4 regions of the Pseudovibrio sp. JE062 genome follow, and region 1 is predicted to be linked to each of the others. Evidence: riboswitches for the same ligand, from Rfam matches in the RefSeq annotation. Region 1 holds a riboswitch; each other region holds the start of a gene.
The links. A riboswitch is a leader RNA that binds a small molecule or an ion and turns the genes downstream of it on or off. The one in region 1 is predicted to bind cobalamin.

Region 1 (5,696 bases):
CACCCGGTCCGGTTTTGGTACAAACCGAACAAGCGAACATTGTGTTTTGGTATCGCGGCCACCCTCTTCTTTAAACGAGATCGCACGCGTCAAAAGACGGCCATCAATTTCAGGCAGCACCACATGCATGGCAAGGTCGCGCGGGGATAAGCCCTGATCACTCTCCGCCCAACCCTCTTCAGAGGATGACGACAGCACGATTTGCAGAACGCATGCACCTTGCCTGTCCAGCACCGTGCCGGAATGAACAGCGCCTACGTTTGATAGGGCAAAGGCCGTGGCGTTCAGAACCACATCAGGCGGGCACTCTTCAAACACGCTGGAAACAACCGCCGCGCATTCCGCCTGTTTCAGGCTCGCCACATAAAGCACCAGCGGGTTTATCCCATGCGCCTCAAGTTCATGGCATAATGCTTGTACAGGCTCAATTGCTCCGCTCTGATAAAGCGCCCGGTAAAACACGATGGCTGCAACAGGGCGGCTCGGGTCTTTCCAGCTCGCCCGCACATCATCCAATGAAGGAAGCGAATGCCCTTGCAACATCAGCCCGGCCCGCGGCAACGCCATAGGCTCAGAAGGCGCTTCAACAGGTAGCTCAGCAATCCGCGCTGCATAAAGCAAAGCACCAGAAAGGTTCTCCGCACCCCCTTCAATCAAATAGCGCCACAACATCTGCGCAGTTTCCAGCGGCACGGTGGAGCGTTTGGCAAGCTCCTCATCCCACTTGTCATCCCCCGGCAGCAGAACCAGCTTCACACCTTCAGCACGGGCGACCGCTTCCAGCCGCTCAACGCCGTAGCGCCAGTATTCAACGCCGCCCAACAGGCGCACCACCACAAGCTTGGAGGCCTGAATGCACTGCTCAATATAAAGGTCAACAGAGTACGGATGGGACAGCGCCAGAAAACTGGCAAGCCGCAGGGAGTAGCCCTCATGCTGGGCATGGGCCGCCGCAAGGCCAGCAAGCTCTGTGTCCGCTGCGCTTAAAAACACAACATCCGCAGGCGTCTGCCCCAGATCGACAGCCTCTTCTCCATCATCCAATCGGCGTGATTGCCCGACAAGTACGTGCATCAGGCAGAAACCAACTCAAATTCACTCAGCGCAGCATTCACACTGTGCTTGTCCAATCCTGCAAGACCAATCACAACCAGCTTGGAATGGCTTTCACTGCCAGCCGCAAACCAGGCTTCCACACGTGGGCCAACCGCCTGCACCAGCACCGGCGCCACTTTGCCTTCCACCACCACACTGCCTTTAATCCGCAGCACGCCGGAAACCTTCATGGCCGCCTCCACCTGAGCTTTCACCTCCTCAATGGAGGCAAACCGGCGGGTAGGCAGCACAAAGCTCTCAAAGTCATCATGGGAATGATCGTGATGATGATGGTGGTCGTGGTCGTGGTCGTGGTCGTGGTCGTGGTCGTGGTCGTGGTCGTGAGCATGCTGCGCTTCATGATGAGAAAGACGCAAGTCCATATCATCTTCAGCCCCGGCATCCCGGCCCAGCAGAACATCCAGCGCCAGCTCTCCATGAGAGGCAGCCACAATCTCAACCCCATCGCGCAAACGGCCACTGATGGTCGCCTTAACAGCGACAAGCTCTTCATCAGTCAAAAGATCAGCTTTGGAAAGCACAACAAGATCGGCGCAGGTCAGCTGGTCAGCAAACAACTCCTCCACCGGGCTTTCATGGTCCAGCGCCTCATCTGCAGCACGCTGCGCCGCAACCGCCTCTTCATCAGAGGCTACCTTGCCAGCAGCAACAGCAGGCGCATCCACCACAGTCACCACACTGTCTACGGTGACGCGAGGTTTCACAGAAGGCCAGTTGAAGGCCCGCACCAAAGGCTGTGGCAAAGCCAGACCAGAGGTCTCAATCACAATCACATCCGGCGCTTGCTCTCGCTCCAGCAGCATTTCCATGGTTGGCAGAAAATCATCCGCCACCGTGCAGCAGATGCAGCCATTGGCCAGCTCCACCACCTCATCCGCAGAACAATCCGGATCAGCACAGCCATTGACCAGCGATCCATCAAAGCCCATCTCGCCAAACTCGTTGACGATGAGCGCAATGCGCTTGTCCTGCGCTTTCATCAAAAGACTGCGGACCAATGTGGTTTTTCCGGCACCCAGAAAACCAGTGATAATGACAGCAGGAATTTTTTTAGAAGGGGCAGCAAAAGAAACAGTCATAGGGAAATCTCCGGAAAAACAGCAGGCTTCAGCTGCAACGGTTGACCGGCAGCAACAAACATCACGTAGTGGCAACACTCAGCGATACGCTGGTTGAGGCGCCCGGCCTCATCACGAAAGGCGCGGGCCATGGCGTTTTCAGGCACAATGCCCATACCCACCTCATTGCCAACAAACACAACGGGGCATGGCAGATCGGAGAGCACAGCACGCAGCTGCTCAAGCTCAATGCTCCAGTCCCGCTGGGCATGCATAAGGTTGGAAATCCAAAGCGTCAGGCAATCAACGAGGATGGCGCACTCCGCATGGGCATGCTCTTTCAGCACGCGCACAAGCTCCAGCGGCTCCTCAACAGTGTCCCAAAGGTCGCCTCGCTGCATCTTATGATGCGCGATACGTTCCTCCATTTCACCATCAAAGGCCTGGCCTGTCGCAATATAAGTCGGGCGTCGCCCGCTGCTTAAAACCAGTTTTTCCGCATATGCGCTTTTCCCGGAACGAGCACCGCCCGTTACGAGACAATGGCGAACGCAAAGGTCGCCGCTCTGTTCAGCCATCTGAATTAGCTGATCAGCAAGCGCATGGAAGCCGAAGCTTCACTCAAAGAATATGAAAGTACAGCAGCTGTCTCACACGGAGACAGGGAAATATGTGTCATGAGCACCTCTCGCCGTCCACCCGACAGCAGTCCTATGTCAAATCATATCTCCAGCCGGTCTCCTGGCTTGCGGCTCTGTCGATCACAGCCCCTTCCCAGCCTCAAAAAAGGCCAGTGGGATTATCGCAATGATCTCGCCGCTCACAGTTGCGGGGGCAGCTGCGGCTTACTTCCATAATATATGGAACCGCATTCCCGTTTAATCCTTCCGCCTGGAGCCTCGGCACAGACGAAAAGAAACTGGAGTTCTGGGCTTAAGTGTGGGGCGCAATCAGCTCCCCTGTCAATTGTCTTTGTGAGGATTCCAACATCACCGGAAAATCAAACCCGCAAAATCCGCGGTTTTTGGAGATTTCTGGCTAACCCCCTTGGATATCTCAATAAAAAAAACGAGAAACTGTCCACAAATCGAAAAATTCCTAAAAAACGACTTGGCAAACACACCATGCCTCTGTAAAAGCCTCCTCACGCAAACGGCGAGGCAAACTCGCAAGGGTGTCATGATCCCCGGTAGCTCAGTGGTAGAGCAAGCGGCTGTTAACCGCTTGGTCGCTGGTTCGAATCCGGCCCGGGGAGCCATCCTTTCTCGTTTGCAGCCATAACGGCAAGATCATCGTGATCCCCGGTAGCTCAGTGGTAGAGCAAGCGGCTGTTAACCGCTTGGTCGCTGGTTCGAATCCGGCCCGGGGAGCCACTTTTCTTGATTGCAGCCAAATGGCAAGCATATTGTGATCCCCGGTAGCTCAGTGGTAGAGCAAGCGGCTGTTAACCGCTTGGTCGCTGGTTCGAATCCGGCCCGGGGAGCCATCCTTTCTCAAAATTCCCCTCTCCTTTAAATCAGCGTTTCATCTCACAGAATTCGTGCGCGCGCGTCTAACCCTACAATAATAAAAACAGTGGGTAGAAAACCATGTTCACGCGCAGCGAAACCGCAGCACTGGCAAGTGCCGCAGGCCGAAGAAACGGAGTCCATCTGGGTAGAACTCTCTTCCGCACAAAAGCGGAGGCACTCCATTTCGCCGCAAAACTCACCCTGATCCTGCATATGGCGACCAACTAGCCGAGCGACATCCCCCTAAATTATCGGGGAGTTCATAAGCTGGGAGAGCTGTGCATATCACGCAGCACTTAAAACAGCCCATATCAGGTAGATGCACCCCATATAAAAAGGGCAGAAATGAAGCGCTGTTCTTTCAAAAACTTAAGCTACTTGAAAAAATAAGTGATTTTTTTGCCAATGAGAGAAAATGAGATGCTCATCACAGTTCTCTCCATTTCATATAGCAAATCAACACAATGAAAATTTTACATAATAGCAATTAAATAACCTGAAAGTATAAATACGCGAAACATAATTTATATACAATTATTATGGCATAGATACTCTAAGTAAATACGTATACCTCTAATGTATCTGGTGCGAATTATCATAGTCACTACTTCGTGATGACTGTGTTACTGCACACAATAAGGCGCCCCCTCTGGGAAAGTTGCTGCGTGAAAGTCAGGGAGCCATCAATGAGTAGTCTGTTTCCGCTGTGCGGTCTGCCGCACATCTTGAATTTTCGCTTCGCAAAATCTGGTCTTCTTGCTGCCTGTCTCGCTGCGCCGCTCACGCTGGCCGCGCCTGTTCTGGCAGAAACACCTCCTGCAACGGACCCGGCCACACCTTCCGGCCCGCAACTTATTGATAAATCTGCGGACGGCAACACCTACGCCATGCCAGAGGACTATCTCGCCGTCACCGTCGCCCCACCACCTAAAGCTCCTTACGCAGACCCTCTGGAGAGCGATCTGTCTATCTGGGTAGGTGAAGTGGAAATTCAGGGCCGCAAAACCCTGTGGGTCGAGCTGATCGATCAGCACGGCGAAGTCATTTACAACTCCGAAGTCCAGCAGAACGAAACCCATCTCCTGCCTGATGGCAGGGCCATTGCGGTGACCGTGATGCAGCCAGACAGCCACAGCAAAGCCATGCAGTCGGCTGCTCTGAAGAAGGACCAGTCCCGCGTACCAACGGATGAGCGCTTTGTGGTCACCCGCAAGGAAGCTTTTGCCCCAGCATTGGATACGCAGGTGAACCTGCTGGAGGTGCAGCCTGTTCCAGAGGAAGTCCATAATTCTTTCATGCTCCGCGCAGGAGAGAATGGTGAAATCCTCTGGAAGGCCACCAAAGACGCCATCTCTTGGCTGGAAAGCAGATCCTGACAGGAACCAGCTGCGCGCAAATCGATACTCTCTCAAATCGCATTTAGCGCGCACATTCGAACCGCACACACCCGGTGAGCAATTTTATTCTCCCATGGAAGTCCGAAGAGAATAATATCCTAGTCTAACGCACCCTTTGGCAGCCCATTTCTTGTTCTTGCCGGGCCAGCACAGTAGCGTGGTCTCAAAAGGGGTCGAATACCCGCATTCTGAAATTTATCCTGATACGAGTTATTTGAGAGACACTATGGACACGCGCGCCTCTGCCATCGAAGCTATCGGCAACACCCCCCTCATTCGCCTCAAAGGCCCTTCTGAGCGTACCGGCTGTGAAATCCTCGGCAAAGCTGAGTTCATGAACCCGGGCCAGTCCGTCAAGGACCGCGCTGCGCTCTTCATCATCCGCGATGCTGTTAAACGCGGCACCCTGAAGCCAGGCGGCATCATCGTGGAAGGCACCGCAGGCAACACCGGCATCGGCCTTGCACTGGTCGGCAACGCACTGGGCTACCGCTCTGTCATCGTCATTCCCGAGACCCAGTCTCAGGAAAAGAAAGACATGCTGCGCATTGCAGGTGCTGAGCTGATCGAAGTTCCGGCTGTTCCGTATAAGAACCCGAACAACTACATCAAAG
Region 2 (5,696 bases), 770 kb from region 1:
TCTCCAGATTGATTAAAGAGAGGATGTTCTTTGGGCCGTAATTGACGGAAAGGTCTTTGAGTTGCAGCAGCATCAGATCAAGGCCCTCCGCTGTTTGATGATCAGCCAGAGGAAGAACGGCGCCCCTACGATGGCTGTCAGAACACCCAGCTTTAGGTTGGACTGAGGGCCGAAGAGCTTTACCGTGATATCAGCAAGGGTCAGCAAACAAGCACCTGCGATCGCACTTGGAATGAGCAAGCGTTGTGGCTCTCCCCCCACCATCTTGCGCAGCAAATGCGGGACAATCAGACCAATGAAGCCGATGGTACCGGTCACCGCTGTCACAGCACCGACACTGGCTGCGGTGCCGGCAATAGCACAAAAGCGCAGACGGGGCAGTGAGACGCCCATGGTGTGGGCGGTTTCTTCGCCTAATGACAGGGCGTTGAGGCCCTTGCCGGTAACGAGCAACAAGCTCCAACCAACCACGATAAACGGAGCAATGATGTAAAGGTGCTGCATGGATCGGTCATTCAAAGAGCCAAGCATCCAGAACACAATTTCCATGGCTGCGAACGGGTTCGGAGACAGGTTGAGCGCCAGAGACGTGAGCGCGGTGGCGATGCTGGAAATGGCGACGCCAGCAAGGATCAGCGTCAGCGTCTGACCTCTTCCCCCGGCCAGCATTGGCAGCAAAACAGCAGCAATCGCAGCCCCGAGCAGCGCGAAGGCTGGGAGTGCGTATGGCATGGTGATGGTCAGACCGGTGTAGATCGCAATGACAGCTCCAAGGCTGGCGGAGGAGCTAACGCCGATCAGGCCAGGCTCTGCAAGTGGGTTGCGCAAAAGGCCCTGGAGGACTGCTCCAGACAGCCCAAGCGTTGCGCCGGTAATGACACCCAACAGAGCGCGCGGCACACGGATCTCCCAGAACACGATGGAAACCGGTGTCTTCTCGGCAGCAAAGGCTGCTTCGATGAGCTGCGCGATTGACAGATCAGCGGCGCCGATCATGAGAGAGGTCAGGAACAGCGCGATTGCAATCAGGCTGAGGATTACGATCAGCGGGGCATCGGGATGCTTTGTCATTCAGCTTGTGCCCCCAAGCGTTTGGATTGATTAGCCAGTTTCTCTATGGCTTCGGCAACGAACGGCAGGCCGCAAATGGTGTACTTGTCTTCCACCAAAACGCGTCCACTATTGCCAAGTGTTCGCTTTAAGGCTGGATGAGCTAGCAGTTCGAATGCCAATGCAGGTTTGTCGGAGAACTGAGTTCCCTCAACAAGCAACTGAGGATCTTCCAGGATCAGCAGCTCTAGCGGCAGTTTGCTGGTGCCTTTCAGGCCGAGGTTGTTGGCGATGTTCTGCAGGCCTGCTGTCGTGATCAACTCGTTAACAAGGCTGCCATCGCCAGCGGTGTAACCGTTGGCGTAGTAGACCCCTGCCCGCGCTTTATCATCGGGTTGCGCTTCCACAAAACGCTGAACGGTAGCCTCAAACCGGTCGGCCAGCGCCTCAGCCTTTTGCTCTTGCCCCAGCACTTTACCGAGACGGCGGAGCTCCTTGGCAATATCCGAGATGGTACGCACTGGCGGCACTTGCACCACGGTTATGCCAAGACCACGCAGCATCTGCACTGTGGTTTGGTTGGTATAGGTGCCTGCAATCACCAAATCCGGGTTCATCAGGTAGATCTCTTCCGCCCCGCCAAAGTTGATCGGGTAGGCTTTCGCCTCTTCACTCATGACAGAGAGCGTTGGATCTGATGCCAATCTGGAAACAGAGACAAGCTGCCCCTCGCCTGCGAGCAACATGGAGAACTGGTCGGTGCACAGGTTCATGGAAACGACCCGATTGGGTGCACTCACTCCGCTCTCATCTGCACGGGCCGCTGCCGGGCTGATTGCAAGGGCCATCAGCAGTGCAGTCTGCATGATCTTTTTGATCTTATTTGGCATTTAGACCTTTTGAGCAGCGTGAGAGTTTGGAACGCAGCATCGGGCAGTACTGAAGAATCCAGAGAATGCCGCCCAACCTTTGCTGAGCGGCATACTTAATCAGAAACTGGCGCTAACACCAGCGTAAACGGAAAGGCCCGGTGTCTGATAGTCCTTGATCCGCTCATAATCCTGATCCAACAGGTTCTCGCCGCGAACATGAAACGTCAGATTATCATTGTACTGATAGGCCGCCTTGGCGTTAACCAAGACGAAATCGTCGAGTGTGATAGGCTTTTTACTAGTATCAAGATCTTTCAGCCCATAAACATAGTTTGCGTTGACACTCAAAGACAAAGGTTCCCACGGCTTGTAGGTGAACCCGAGATTAATATCATGCAGAGGGACGCGGCGGAGACGTTTTTTATCTGGCCCTACAGCCCATGTATAAGTGTAGGCGCTATTAAAGCTTAAATTATCCAATACATCCCAGTCAGCAGACAGTTCCGCACCCTGACTTCTGGATAGCCCATTAATCTGCTCATACTTATAGTCAGCAGGATTATTTATGATCAGGTCTTCTGTCAAAATATGGAAGTAACCGAGAGAGAGCCTCAGTTTTTCATCAAGGAAATTTTGATCGATGCCGATATCATAGCTAACACTGGTTTCAGGCTCAAAATCTGGATTTCCTGAATAGCTGTCATACAACTCATAGGATGAAGGTGCACGGAAACCATTGCCAAGGCTAGAGCGAATACGTGTATTCTCGAGAACTTGATATGATACAGTCCCGCGCCCAGTCAAATAGTACCCATATGCACTATGATGATCTAACCTGACAGCTCCGCTTATGTTCAACGGATCGGTAGGGTTCCACAATGCTTGGACAAAGCTTCCAGCAACTTCAATTTTCTTAGACTGGCCCTTAACTTTTTCTCGGCTCCAATCTCCACCATAATTCAGTCGGAGACTGTCACTGACATCAAAATCATTCAAAAACTCGATTTTAACGCGATTACCTTTCGCGGTGTAACCACTGTTATACTCGCGTGTCAGGTCCGAGAACTGGATTGATACATCTGTGGTCATGCGGTCGTCGAGCCAAATGTAGTTGGCTCCAACTTTCCCAAAATACTGCTTCGCATCAACTTTGTTGTTGGCAGCCGGTGCGTCGGAGCCATCATACTCAGTCGTGCCATGCAACCCACGGGCAGCAAAGTAAACATTCAACTCTTCACTAAGATCAACTGAACCTTTTGCAGAGAAGGTTTTATTCTCGTAGCCGTCTTCGTCTGAAGGTCGCCCTTTGGGAGATACTGCGCTGAACCCATCTGTATGAAACCGCTGAAGATTAATTGCAATATCGGCAGTTTCAGTAGCTGCTTTCAAGCCGTAAGAGGCATTCACGGTTCCATAGCTACCGCCCTCTACAGTCGCATTATGTTTTACAGTGCCCGGTGCCGCACGCTTAGTGATAATGTTCACGACACCTGCGATAGCTTGACCGCCGTAGAGCGCACTCTGAGATCCCTTAAGGATCTCAATCCGCTCAACGTCATTGAGGAGCATATGCTCCAAACGAGCTTCTACCTGAGGGGAACTAGGATCAGAGATATCGATGCCATCCACCAACACTTTAGTGTAGTAGTTGTTCATTCCCCTTATCCTGAGAGTACTATTTGTCCCCGCCCCACCGTTCTGTGAAAAGGAAATGCCCGGAAGCTTGGTCAGGTATTCGGAGACGAACGTAGCGCCGTCGTTTTTCAGGTCTTCTTCGGTGACGACGTGGGTTGTGGAGCCGACTTTGCCGGCTTCGGTTTCCGTTCTGTTGGCGACGACGATGACTTCGTCAAGATCAGCTTCCTGCGCAGTTGATGCGAGGGTTGAGCTGAGGAGTGCTGAGAGAGCTACGCCGGACTTGAGGGTAGCTGCGATCCAAGATGTGTTACGCACGAGTTTGGTCCATCATTCACAGCAGCTTGAAGAACTGCCATGCTGTTGATTGCATTGTGCGTCTTTGGAGAAATCTACTCTAACCTCTTGAAAAGAGGCGTGTTTGATAGCCAGTCAGACGCACTGTGAATGTCACCTGAACGGAATACCGCCCCTTAACACGCCCCGTGCTTTGGGTGAGTGACTGCATCTGGCAGGTCTCCTGGCTTGCGCGTCCTTACTGCTGCTCCGCCTTCCCAACGTTGCTTTAAACAACAACATCAGTGGCATTTGTGAGCAACAACTCTACGCTTACAGTTGCGGGGGCAGCCACGGCTTATCCGATAGGACCGTGTTCCCTTTTCATTTTCATCTGATCGATAAAAATACCAAATACACGGCTATTGATCAGATTTCAGGGGCTTCCGTCAACTGCCTCAGCAAGGAACTTGATAAAATTCGACCAATTGCTGGGTAAACTCACAGAAATTGCAAGTGATTGTTCCACTACCAGATCTTGCGATGCGGTCTTACTCGGCCGCACCTGCTTGTGGTGGTTAGATGGAGTATGATCTTTCCTGCTGATTAGCTCATGAAGATCAGTGCACAGCCAACAATAACGAGGAGTGCTCCGATCCATGCGCCGATGGCTGGGAACTCTTTGGTCTGCCACCAGAGAACCGGAAGCATCATTGCTGGCGTTGTTGCGGAAAGCGTTGAGACGATGCCTACTTCGCCGCCACTGAGTGCATAGAGGATCAAGGTCATACCAATGCCCATGCCAAGCATGCCGGACAAGGATGCGAGTGCGACGATCTCTTTGTTGATCGGGTTTGCAAGGCGGAATGGACGGCCTGGCAGGTAGAACAGCGCCAGCAAGCCAAAGGCAGCGATAGTACAGCGCATGAGGGAGATCGCGACAGGGTCAGCACCACTTTCCATGACGGGACGGATGATGATCGAACCCACGGACTGGGAGAGAGCCGCCAAAGTACCGAAGAGGACGCCGACCACGACCGGACCTCTGATTGCTTCCCATTTATGCAGTTGGTCTTTGCGTTTTCCGAATGCGATGGCAAGGATAACGCCGACAAGAACACAGGCAATGCCGATAACGGCCTGCAGAGAAAGCTCTTCGGACAAGAACAACCAGCCCAGCAGAGCTGACATGGGTGCGTTCATGGAAAACAGAATGGCGGTACGGCGCGGCCCCATACGATTGAGGGTGAGGAACAACAGTGTGTCACCCATGAAGATGCCGATAAAACCAGACAAGAAGATGAGTGATGCATGGCTAGAATCAACGGTGTTCCAGGTGCCGGTTGCAAACACATAGGCGCCCAGAAACAGCACAACGAACCACATGCGCACGCAGTTGAAGCCGATAGCTCCTAAATGCGCAGCAGGTTTTGCAGAGATGAGACCACCGATGGCCCAGGTGGCAGCAGCACCGAGCGCGGCAACTTCGAATAAAAACATGGGGTGACCTAACCGACGAAACTAAGGCCTTGGCGTAGATAATTTGAAAACCCAAACAGCTCTAAAGCCCTTGGATTTGTCGTGCAAGCTCAGTTTGGTGATATTTAGAACAGACCAACAGCTATTCAGGCAATAATGTTTCCAGTCTCAGCAGAAATACAAATGACAGCCGTTAACTAAGTTGCTTTCAAGTGATCGGACACAATCTTGAACTTTCTACGTGCATTCGTTAGAGCTTCTACGTAGGGATTACATTGCTGTTCCTGCCTGATTTGCGTTTTGACGCTCTCTCCGGCTCCTTTGGTGACCTGTTCTAATCTGGAGATTTTCCATGAAAGATATTGAAATTGCCCGCGCAGCAGA
Region 3 (5,696 bases), on a different contig from region 1:
AAGAGGGATGCGAGGCGTTCTTGCGGGTCTGTATCGCGAACAGGCAGACGCTCGTCCAGCTTGGCGTCATGCCATACCAGTTTGCCGATCAGGTTCTCCATCTGGCTGATGGTGCTGACGATTGGAGAATCGTTCAGATCAATCTCATCTGCTTTCTGGAACATGCCAGAGTACTTGAAGATGGAGAACAGGATCAGACCTGTCATAAAGGCCCAAAGTGTCGTCAGAGAAGCGCCAACGGCTTGAAGAACGAAGTTGTCGAAGGTCCAACCCGCCAGAACACTATCTGATGGAAGTGCCAGAGTGTAGCCAAAGAGGCCCACTAATGAGCCGATTCCGAGGCTCGTGTAGTAGATCGTGACTTTGTGGGTCTTGGTCCGGATGAAGACAATGCGGGCAGCTGTGACTGAAAGGGCGGAGGCCAGGAGTGATAAGGCTGCTACGCCTTCAATGGTCAGGTGTTGTGCATTTCCAAGTGCAGATGCAAGGCCGCCGATCAGGCTCAGCAGAATAGTTGGATACATTACCTTTCTTGGCGCAAAGAAGCCAAAGAGAACACCCAAGGCAACAGAGATGCCCGCAGCAACCAGAACGTTGTAGATCGCAGCGCCCAGCTCACCAGAGTAGATGCTTGTGTTGCCAACTGAAAAACCAATGCCACCGACAGCCATGAGTGCGGCGCCAGCTTTGATCTGCAGCACGTTATAGTTTTGTGTGTTGCGCAGGATGTACTCAGGCAGGGCAGGCGAGTTCTTGATGCCGGTGACGAAAATGCCTGAGAATGCCACAAAGGTTGCCAGTAGGGTGACGACTGTTCCACCGCCGATCTGCTCAAAACCGACTGAAAGAACAGTGCCCTGGCTGATTGGATGTAAGAGCAGTCCCTGTACGCCTTTCAGGTAGGCTGGGTAGATGACGGCACCAACTGTGAGTGCAAGGATGATGGTTGCGCGGAGTGTGAGCTGATGTGACAGTGGCAAGTATGCGATCACTGCAATCATGGCAGCCATCGCGGCGTGGATTGCCGCCGCATGGACATCGCTCTGCGGGATGAACTCGACCTCTGACTGCCAAAGGGTCAGCTGCGCTGTGACATCCGGCAGGTTCAAGGTGGTGTCAATCAACAGGCATGCAGCAGAGCTGATTATGATCAGAAGCAATGCGCGGTTGAAGAAGCGGGACGCCCGCATACGTTCCTGAATGAACAGGCTGGAATACACGACAAGTATTCCAAGAACACCAAGCGCAAACAATCCCACGGACAATATGGTCCATAGGTTCTGCTGCTGTGTCAGTAGTTCTGCCTGATTTAACGAGCCTTGAAGGCTGGTGTTCGCTGGATCAAATATTGACGCATACGAAGACACCGACATGAAGTGTAACGATAAACCAATCAGCGTAAGTAAGAGCAATACTGGAAGTAAAAGGGCTCGGAAATGCATTTGGGTACCCCAAGAAATTCTTGGGCATAATTGTTTGAAATTGTTGCGCATTTATTAAGAATTCTAGGGAGTTGAGGGTTTCATCCTAAAAAGTTTCGAAAAGAGAGGCGTATATGACGTTTATCTGACGCCTTCAAAGCAAATTGATGAAAATTGTAAGTAAAAGTTTCGGTGATTGAAATTACTTATATACGTGAATACTCGTATTTGTCTTCAAGTTGAGAGAAAAGAGATTCCGCCCGTCAATCATGATTCTCTTCTCTTTTCACAACTGTATTTAGTTCATTTTTTATGGGCAATTGATGTGCATTGTAGGTCTCCATCTTGCTTGAACAGCTTCTGGGTGATCTTGAGCGATGCAGTGGTCCAGCTTGTTTTTATACTCCGCAGTTTCAGTCATGCAGCCAACCGGTGGTGAACGGGATAACATCCTGCCGAGCTGGAGTTCCACCACAGCACGCCACGGGATTATCGAGAGCATTGAGCGCATGGGACGGACGGAAAGCCCGGAATTTGTGGCGCTGGAAGACCGAGTTGCAGTGCTTGTGGGCGATGGGGCATTGTGGAGTACCGCTGTACAGAGCGCTGACAATAAGGTCGTACCACCCAATGCTGACGGAGATCTTGGCAGTTTCGCTGACTACAGCGAAAGCGTGCGGGCTCATTTGTCTCTCAACGGGCCGAAAGCAGTTGGTGCCAAGTATCGGGAGTTCGCCTATCAGCCTTTGAAGGAACTGGTGGGTTTCCTGAAAGAACATCACTTCGAAATCTGGGTGCTGAGCTTCGGTGATCATGAAGTGGATCGCACCATGGTGGAGCTGAACTATGGTCTGCCGCGTTTCAGGGTTATTGAAGTGTCAGCGATCTCCAGTGAAGCCCCGTCTTTGGAGTTGGCGCGTGTGATCTGGGATCGGATTGGCGCAGCCCCCACAGTCTTTCTGGGTCGCACTCAGACAGATCTGGGATTGTTGAAGCTGGCAGGGAAGGGTGAAGGCACTTTGAAAATTCAGATTGCGTCTGGCCAGAGTGGGGCACAAGAAGCCTCCGGCACAACTCCAGATAAGGTCTTCGGAAAGGTTGATTCTTGGAGCTTTGTGATTTCACCAGAGAGACATTGGCTCAGGAAGTTTTCGTGGCAGGCTCCCTCTGTGACCAGCCTGAGTAAGAATTAGTAGAAAATACTGAGACTTTCGTTGAGGTCTCTCAGAGATATATTTGAGTTGTTCTAGTTTTAATCGATTGAAGGACTGACTAGTTTTGTAACAATGAATAATTTCTGCAGTTTCAGAAGTAATTTTATTTATTTTGATGAAGATCAATGAAGGGATGGGGCACTCTGATATCTCTAAATGCAGCTTCGGCTGGCACTCGGATGGGGGAGTGTCAACTTTCTTAAAGGCGTGTACCACCGGGTACACGCCTCTTTTTTTGCCTGCAGCTTGCAGTGGCTTCTTCTGAGTAGAAACCTCAGGAGTTGAGCGTTTTCCCAACCTCCTCTTATTTCTAGTTGTGTCTTCTCCTGGAATTTACGATATTCCGGCTGTTGGGTTCTATAGAAGCCAAGCTTCTTGGATGAAAAGGGAATGCGGTAGGGATGACCAAAGATGGGCCCGAGCCGCAGCTGCCCCCGCAACTGTTACGTGGTGCGTTCCTCATAAAAGCCACTGGAGATGATCTCTGGGAAGGCGAGTGATGCAAAAGCCATGAGCCAGGAAACCTGCCCGACACAACATAAACTCAAACCGCACGGTGGGTGCGAAGAGGAGCATATTAAATGCATATTGAACCGGGTTACGTTTCTGCGGCCAAGGTTATTGCTGCCAATGCAGGTGCCGTCGGCGTTTTTGTTTGGGGCTGCAAAGAGCAGATCTCTGAATTTCTGAAAGAGCCGCTTACTCCGCTGAAAACTTTATTGGCTGCTGGTTTCTTCTCCATATTCATGCAGAGTTTCCATATGTCTGTCGGGCCATCCGAGCTTCATTTTATTGGGGCGATGGCGATGTATCTGACACTCGGCTTTACGCCTGTTCTGCTAGGGTTTGCAGTCGGGTTGTTGTTTCAGGCACTCGCTTTTGATCCGCAGGACATGTACCATCTTGGCGTCAATAGCCTGTCTTTGATGCTGCCGTTGGTTTCCGTTCATTATCTGGGTGGTAAGCAGCTATTCGACAAAGACCTGACCAAACGTCTGAGTTTTGCTCAGATCCTGAAGCTGGATGCTATGTACTATGCTGGTGTGACTGGCATGGTTGGCTTCTGGCTGATGATTGGCGAAGTGGCAACACCATTTACAGCATGGGCGCAGTTTGCTTTGTCTTATCTGGCAATTGTTGTGTTTGAGCCGGTTGTGACCTTCCTTGCTGTGAAGGGGCTGAAGGCTATTGAAGACAATGCTGTGGTTCGGAATCTTACCGTGGTTCCGCAGCTGAAGATAGCTTAGACAGGTTTCTTTTATCGACTTAGAAAACAGCCGTGTTCTACGGCTGTTTTTTCATTCTAACTATTTATCAGAGGTGTTTGGTTCCAGCTTCTCACTTAGACTACAGGGGCTTTGTCTGTTGGAAGAGGTGAACTGGTTCGTGCTTCGGAAATGCTTAGCTGCCTTCTGGAAAGGCCTTCGTTTTTTTGTCGAAGTAAACTTATTTCTTTCAATCCTGCTGTTTCTTCTGACGCTAATTATTGGTGGTCATTTTATTTCTATCGCTCAGCAGAAAAGTGGTGTTTGGTTTGCTGTCGCGATAACTGCTTTTGTCTTTGTTAAACTGACATGGTGGTCGCTTCTCGGGCCAGCCTTGGAGAAGAAGTTCCCAAATTTTAGATTTGGAAGTGATGATGACTAGAGCCAGCAAAGTGCTAAGCAACTTCCTTAGTTTAATTCTGGTTTAGTCTCTCAGCTTGAGGCCCAAATCAAAAAGCTAGGAAATTGAGCAGTTTTCATTCTGCCTAGAGTGTTATGGATTGCCCCGGAGCGCAGCTTCCACTATGAGTGCTTCCCAGAGAATTCTTAGTTTACACAGATCAGGAGATGCAGGCAGTCCATGGCGCGCCAGTTCATCTATCACATGCACGGGGTCTCCAAGGCCTACGGTGCTAAAAAAGTACTCGACAACATTCACCTGTCTTTCTACCCGGATGCGAAAATCGGTATCCTTGGTCCTAACGGTGCAGGTAAGTCCACTCTTTTGAAGATCATGGCTGGTCTGGATAAAGAGTACACCGGTGAAGCCTGGGCTGCTGAAGGTGCCAAGGTTGGTTACCTGCCGCAGGAACCTCATCTGGACCCGGACAAGACCGTCTTTGAAAACGTAATGGAAGGCGTTGCGCACAAGCAAGCAAAGCTGGACCGTTACAATGAGCTGATGATGAACTACTCGGATGAAACTGCCGAGGAAGGTGCTCAGCTTCAGGACGAGATCGACGCTCAGGATCTGTGGAACCTGGAAAGCCAGGTTGAGATGGCAATGGAAGCGCTTCGCTGTCCTCCATCTGACAGCCCTGTGACCAACCTTTCCGGTGGTGAGCGCCGCCGCGTTGCGCTTTGTAAGCTTCTGCTTTCCGAGCCAGATCTGCTGCTGCTCGACGAACCAACCAACCACCTGGACGCTGAAACCGTTCACTGGCTGGAGCGCCACCTGCGCGAGTTCAAGGGCTCTGTACTGATCATCACCCACGATCGCTACTTCCTTGATAACGTGACTGGCTGGATTCTGGAGCTCGACCGCGGTCAGGGCATTCCATATGAGGGCAACTACACTACATACCTTGAGAAAAAGACCAAGCGTATGGAGCAGGAAGGCCGTGAGAACATGGCTCGCTCTCGTGCGATCAAGCGCGAAAAAGAGTGGATGGGTATGTCTCCGAAAGGCCGCCAGACCAAGTCTAAAGCCCGTATTAAGGCTTATGACGACCTGCTGGCTGCTCAGGAAGAGCGTATGCCTACCATTGAGCAGATCATGATCCCGGTTGGTGAGCGTCTTGGTAACAACGTGATCGACGTTGAGAATGTATCCAAAGGCTTTGGTGATCGCTTACTGATTGACGATCTGTCCTTCAAGCTGCCACGCGGTGGTATTGTTGGTGTGATCGGTCCAAACGGTGCTGGTAAATCAACCCTCTTCAAGCTGCTGACCGGTCAGGAAACCCCTGACAGTGGTAAGGTTGAGCTTGGTGAGCGCGTGCATCTTGGTTACGTAGATCAGTCTCGCGACAAGTTGGATGACAGCAAGACTGTTTGGGAAGAGATTTCTGAAGGTG
Region 4 (5,696 bases), on a different contig from region 1:
ACCACCAACGGATAGAGAAGATGCGTCCACTGCGCCAGACCTAACCCGCCCAGCATCCAGTAAACCACGGTGTGCGTAGCCCGCGGGTCCGCCAGAAAGATGAGAATGTTCGCGCCCGCCATCAGCACAAAGCTCACCGCAACACCGGTCAGCACCAGCCGGTCTGCGCTGGTTGCGCTCGTGAACTTGGCAACACCAATCACCAGCAGCGTCGCTCCAAGAGAGCCAAGAAATGCCAGCAACGGCACCGTAAGCAAGCCCAGAAACAGCCCTGTATGCAACAGCGCCAACACCGCCCCAAACGCACCACCAGCAGAAATGCCGATCAAATGTGGGTCAGCCAGCGGGTTGCGGGTTACGGATTGCAGGCAGGCCCCTACAATGGAAAGCCCCGCTCCAACCATAATCGCCAGCAGCGCACGGGGCAGGCGGATCTGCCAGAGAATGTTCTCCCGGCCCAACGACCAGCTCGGCTCCACCAACCCCGGCACCAGTTTGTTGACAAGAACACCCCAAACCGTCTCCATGGATACAGAAACCGCGCCAACGGAGACAGCAAGGCAAACCGAAAGAACCAGCGCAGCCAATCCCACGCAACAGATCTGCAGCATATGAGGAGAACGGCCCTCAGGTGGGGCCACGACAACGCCGGTTCCTTCGCTCATGTTAGTTCCCCCAGAACGCAGCAGCGAGCTTCTTGATCGCCTTGATGTTCCGTGGTCCCGGTGTTGCCTCAGCATACTCCAGTGTCACGAACCGGTCATTCTTCACCGCATCTAGCTCCGCAAAGGCTGGGTTGTTGAGCATGAACTCACGCTTCTGCTCAGCAGTCACCTCGCCATAGTTGACGATCACGATCATCTCTGGGTTCGCCTCAACCACAGCTTCCCAGTTCACGCGCGCCCAGCTCTTCTCCAATGTGTCCAGCACGTTGGTGCCACCGGCTGCTTCAATCATCGCAGTCGGCATCGCATAACGACCGGCGGTGAATGGAGAATCCTCACCACTGTCATAAACAAACACACGCAGCGGTGTGTCAGAGGTCTTCAGGCCAGCTTTGAACTTCACCAGCTCATCACGATAAGACTGCACCAGCGCTTCCGCCCGCGCCTCAACACCAAAGATGCGGCCAAGGTTCAAAAGGTCGTTGTACATGTCATCCATGGAAACTTTAGGCTTCTCGCCAAGGTGGATGCAGCTCTCGGTCAACTCGTAAACCTTGATGCCAAACGGCTCTAGTGTTTCTGGCGTCACCTCGCCGCCAACCTTCATGCCGTAGTTCCAGCCCGCGAAGTAGAAGTCAGCATCAGCGCCGATCAGCACTTCCTTGCTTGGGTACTTCGGGGAGAGTTCTGGCAACACAGCCACCTTGTCGGTCAGTTCTGCATCCAGCGTCTTCCAGCCAGAAACGCCGGTGTAGCCCACCATGTTGTCCTGCAGCCCCAGCGCCAGCATCATCTCTGTCAGGTTGGAGTCGTTGGAAACAGCCCGCTGCGGCACGCCATCAAACTTCACGGTGCGACTACAGCTTTGTACGGAAACCTCTGCCAAGGCAGCAGAAGAAGAAAGCAGCGCTACAGCCAGCGCCAAACCAAGTTTATTCATGAAAGCAGTCCTTATGAGTGAAGATCAAAAGTAAGGAGGGATTGTTGCCGGGCCATCAGCTGATCACGCGTGGTCCGCACCTGAAACGCCTGCGAAACAAGGGCAGGGGAGAGGATCTGCTCCGGAGCCCCGAAACCCAGCATCTGCCCGTGATCCAGCAGCAGGATCTGATCACACACCTGCGCCGCCATGTTCAGGTCGTGCAAACTGGTGATGATCGTCAGATCCAGCTCTTCAATCAGCTTCAGAATTTCCAGCTGATGGCGAATATCCAGATGGTTGGTCGGCTCATCCAAGATGAGCAGCTCCGGCTCCTGCGCCAAAGCCCGTGCCACCATCACCCGCTGCCGTTCCCCGCCAGAAAGCGTGCCGAACAACCGTCCGGCCAGCCCATCCAGCTGCAAAGCATGGATCGCACGATCCACCACCTGCCGGTCATGTTCACCGGAAGCCGCCAGCCCGCTGCGATAGGGCGTGCGCCCCAGCTCCACAATCTCACGCACCCTGAGAGCAAAATCTGTCGGCTGTTCCTGCAGCACTGCTGCTACCCGCTGCGCTGTCGCCCGAGCTGAAAGAGACCAGATGTCATCGCCGCCAATGCAAATCTGCCCGCTCATCGGCTTGTTGAACCGATAAAGCAGCCGCAGCAATGTAGACTTACCAGCCCCGTTTGCCCCAACAACACCAAGGGTTTGCCCCGCCGCCAACTCAAAGCTCAGCGGTTTCAGAACAAGCGCGCTCTTACGCTCCGGCGCCCAGGAAACCTCGCAAACGGATACAGAAGCCGCGCTCATGACAAAGCATCCTTGCGCCGCTCAGCGCCAACCGGACAGCCTAAGCCATTGAAATGAAAAGAAACAGGATCCAGCATTCAACCACCCCACCTGAGTGAAACGCTACATAGTCATAAATGTAACGTTATAACGTTACATCAATTGTCGAATCCTGAAGTAAAAGTCAAGCGCACGCGCGCGCAGACCATCAGCGGCTCGCAAAACGATCCGGGATAAAGTTTAGTTTGTGAGGAAAAAGGTCTCATAACGCCCTCCGCGCTGCAGCGGGGGCAAATAGAAACCGGATATGTGAGAGGCTTGCGCCAATGCAACCATTATGGCCTCCTTCCGGGACGCCCCGCCCGGGTTGAAGTGAAACATAATGGCAGGTCTCCTGACTCGCGGGTCTGTGCTCAGCCAGCCTTCCCGGATCTCTCCAGTGGCACGCTTGGCTTCGCTAACCGCTTACAGTTGCGGGGGCAGTCACGGAATTGGCGCCTGTTGGCTACACCGCACCGTGTTCCCTTTTAATCCCGGGGCCTTTCGCTCCCCAGAAACCATCAGCGCGCATACTGAGTTTTACCGCCCCCAATTGCAAGAGTTTTCGAAAACAGACCCGACGCGCTGTTGATAGCAGCCACATCCCACCCACCGTCATCCCGCACAAGCGAAGCGCGATGCGGGATCCAGAGCCATGAGCACAGACCCAAACCACAGCTCAACCGCCTCACCAAATGCGCGCAAACTCAGCCATCCACATCCTTGTAAAAACTGTCAGTTTGACAACCTCTGGTTTTCATTCCACATTCATACATGAGGCGTCGAAACCTCCTTTAAGACAGCGGTTACCGCTCCCGTCACTGGCGGATTTTTTGTGCCTGCTTTATAGGTAGCGCGCAAACCCTTTGCTATGAGCGGGAGGGCGGTGAATACAACACCTCCTTCGGGGGGGAATAAACTCGCCTGTCTGTCTTACAGGTTTCGAACCTCCCGCTCGCCAGCGGGCCGTCGAAAGCCTTGCTGTCCTGTGGTTGTTCAACACCCTAAAGACAGAGGGATTGAGAATGAACGACTCCGCATGCGCATGTAGCGCCACAAATACTTTCCAAAATGAAATTGATGAAGTCATCGTCGCTGTCTCGGATCTGCAAAACCTCTCGTATATTCAGCACCTTGTGCTGACGGAGAGAATGCAGCACTCCAGCGAGCGCGATGCCCTGTTCACTCTGCATCACGCCTTCCGCGATCGCCTTGAAGCACTGGAAAAAAGCTGCGGAATGTTAGAGCGGGTCGCTCATCCGCAGCCAATAAACACAAAAGTTCCGCTTCCTGATTAAGCCGTACTGCCCTTTGCTCGCGCTCGATCCTCAAAGCCCATCGCGTTCAAGTGAGGAAACGGCATAGCAGCAAAGAAAAGAGCCAGCCTCATGTTAGGGACTGGCTCAGGAAATGGCTTGATCGTGCAATGCGCTCAACGTGATCGGTAACCCTGACCACGCAAAGCGCGTGCAACATCACTGTGAATGGTAAATGGCACAAACTAGTGCCTCTTGCTCCGGTGCCAATGGCGAAACGCAAATACACCCCGCATCCTCGCCAATCGGTGCCCTGCTGGTCTGCGGCCATACCACCCGCCGCAGGTCAGCACCTCCCTAAAAATACCAGTGCCACCCACACCACGTCCACTCCCTGAAAAATCAGGGGCAGCACTCCCTCTACCGCCCAATTCACTGGATCCCGCATCAAGCGCGGGATGACGGCATTGAAACGCCCACAACAGCCTCACCACCCACCACCGTCATCCCGGACAAGCGAAGCGATGATCCGGGATCTGGAACGACAGAAGTCCAAACAACATTCAGTTCTGTGCTTGGCAACCTTTGCCAGCTTGTTCTCCTGAAGTCGTCGCAATGTAACCAGCTGAAGGATCGGAGTGCATGGCATGGATGATTGGACATCCCCGGCGGCTCTTCTCCTTCGGCGCAAACCCCAATGAGAGCATTGGATAGATGCTGTCGGGATTGTTTATCTCGTGAGTGCCTTCCCAGATAAGGCGTGAGCGGATGTCGAGAAATGCTTGCAACATCAGGGCTTGATCTGCAGCGCTGAGTGGAGCTTCCTCGGGTTTGAGTGCAACGCGGCAGCTGCTTCTTGGAGTGTCTGGAGCAGAGTTCAAATGAGCTATCTCCAAATAAAATTCAGAGTTTTGAACCGTCCATACCTCACTACTGAGTTTTGATGAGTTGTCCTTCTGAGGAACGTATTGGATCAAACCGTCATGGTTCAGTGTTCCTGTCTCCTCAAGAGCCGTTTGGCATTTGCTCCAAAGCGTCTGCCACCGCTCAACAGCGGTTCCCTTATAGCTTTGCAGCGCTGGTGAAGCTGGAAGAGGCGTCAACACCCTGCATGCTTTGCTTGTGCTGCAAAAGCTGTCTTCCAACCCAAACAATGTCCGTAGGACGTCTCTCTCATCAAGAGGGTCCAGCGTCATTCTGAAATGCGCGATGAAGGGGGCTGCCGAAGTTCTGTTGTACCTCGTTGTTGCTGCAAGAGGACCCAACTTGTCGGCGTGCTTCATGAACTTGCTGATTGATGGATGAAGAGGTTCGCCTAAAGCTTCCCTACCTTCGATAAAAGTATTTTTCCAGCTTCGAGGCAGCTTGGTCAGGCATTCTAAAACATTCGTGTCAGGCGCTTTTCCAGAGAGTGTCAGGAACAGTGCACCATCTGCATCCGGCTCTACTGACTCCGGAAACGGAGCAAACTCTGGTTTTGGTTTGTCAGGAAACTGCAAGGCGAAGAAGCGAGCAAGAACATCAGCAGAGAGCTTAGGCCAATCCGAGCAAACATAGATCTCCTTAGCTTCCAGTAGATCCACTCTTGAGTTGAAAGCGGCGATAGCATCGCTGGTCACACCTGCCACTGTCAGAAGCAACAATGCAGTACCCATTAGTTTTCTTTTTATTGACTGGTACATAGCAAGAGAGTGTCCACGTTAGGTCTGCAAGTTACTCATTTGGCGTTGGCGTTCTTTTCTAGAAAGGCGTCGTATTTTAACAATAGCATGAAGTATAAAGCACAGACCTAGAAGCAAGTATGCCCATATGCAAACCGTAAATATGTAGAAAAAGCTAGCTGAACTATAGACCTTACAAAAATTCTGGAACTTGGAGAATGGCGGGTCTGCCTCATACATGCATTCGTTAGTGTGAAGAATTGTTACAAAACCAACGAGTATACTGATCACGACTAGGGCAATCCAAAGACGCTTCTCAAGGTCTTGAGGTTGCACTTCATTTTGGTGGGGATTAGCTTTTG

Region 2: linked by a shared signal. The riboswitch ahead of PJE062_RS04365 (TonB-dependent siderophore receptor) and the one ahead of cobU (bifunctional adenosylcobinamide kinase/adenosylcobinamide-phosphate guanylyltransferase) in region 1 are both predicted to bind cobalamin.
Region 3: linked by a shared signal. The riboswitch ahead of PJE062_RS05300 (energy-coupling factor ABC transporter permease) and the one ahead of cobU (bifunctional adenosylcobinamide kinase/adenosylcobinamide-phosphate guanylyltransferase) in region 1 are both predicted to bind cobalamin.
Region 4: linked by a shared signal. The riboswitch ahead of PJE062_RS08265 (ABC transporter ATP-binding protein) and the one ahead of cobU (bifunctional adenosylcobinamide kinase/adenosylcobinamide-phosphate guanylyltransferase) in region 1 are both predicted to bind cobalamin.

The regions. Positions count from the first base shown of each region.
Region 1 is NZ_DS996805.1:280,134-285,829, reverse strand. It holds gene cobN (cobaltochelatase subunit CobN) at 1-1,074, opposite strand, end outside; gene cobW (cobalamin biosynthesis protein CobW) at 1,074-2,195, opposite strand; gene cobU (bifunctional adenosylcobinamide kinase/adenosylcobinamide-phosphate guanylyltransferase) at 2,192-2,752, opposite strand; cobalamin riboswitch at 2,888-3,109, opposite strand; tRNA gene PJE062_RS01305 (tRNA-Asn) at 3,358-3,432, shown strand; tRNA gene PJE062_RS01300 (tRNA-Asn) at 3,473-3,547, shown strand; tRNA gene PJE062_RS01295 (tRNA-Asn) at 3,586-3,660, shown strand; gene PJE062_RS26455 (hypothetical protein) at 3,764-3,913, shown strand; gene PJE062_RS01290 (hypothetical protein) at 4,372-5,061, shown strand; gene PJE062_RS01285 (cysteine synthase A) at 5,309-5,696, shown strand, end outside.
Region 2 is NZ_DS996805.1:1,048,901-1,054,596, forward strand. It holds gene PJE062_RS04350 (ABC transporter ATP-binding protein) at 1-73, opposite strand, end outside; gene PJE062_RS04355 (iron ABC transporter permease) at 73-1,071, opposite strand; gene PJE062_RS04360 (ABC transporter substrate-binding protein) at 1,068-1,940, opposite strand; gene PJE062_RS04365 (TonB-dependent siderophore receptor) at 2,040-3,875, opposite strand; cobalamin riboswitch at 4,050-4,263, opposite strand; gene PJE062_RS04370 (DMT family transporter) at 4,440-5,333, opposite strand; gene PJE062_RS04375 (formate--tetrahydrofolate ligase) at 5,665-5,696, shown strand, end outside.
Region 3 is NZ_DS996806.1:193,653-199,348, forward strand. It holds gene PJE062_RS05290 (bifunctional diguanylate cyclase/phosphodiesterase) at 1-1,373, opposite strand, end outside; gene PJE062_RS05295 (hypothetical protein) at 1,799-2,614, shown strand; cobalamin riboswitch at 2,971-3,182, shown strand; gene PJE062_RS05300 (energy-coupling factor ABC transporter permease) at 3,217-3,882, shown strand; gene PJE062_RS05305 (hypothetical protein) at 4,001-4,282, shown strand; gene ettA (energy-dependent translational throttle protein EttA) at 4,481-5,696, shown strand, end outside.
Region 4 is NZ_DS996807.1:158,596-164,291, forward strand. It holds gene PJE062_RS08255 (iron ABC transporter permease) at 1-611, opposite strand, end outside; gene PJE062_RS08260 (ABC transporter substrate-binding protein) at 667-1,605, opposite strand; gene PJE062_RS08265 (ABC transporter ATP-binding protein) at 1,617-2,399, opposite strand; cobalamin riboswitch at 2,745-2,955, opposite strand; gene PJE062_RS08270 (hypothetical protein) at 3,443-3,715, shown strand; gene PJE062_RS08275 (hypothetical protein) at 4,237-5,328, opposite strand; gene PJE062_RS08280 (hypothetical protein) at 5,374-5,696, opposite strand, start outside.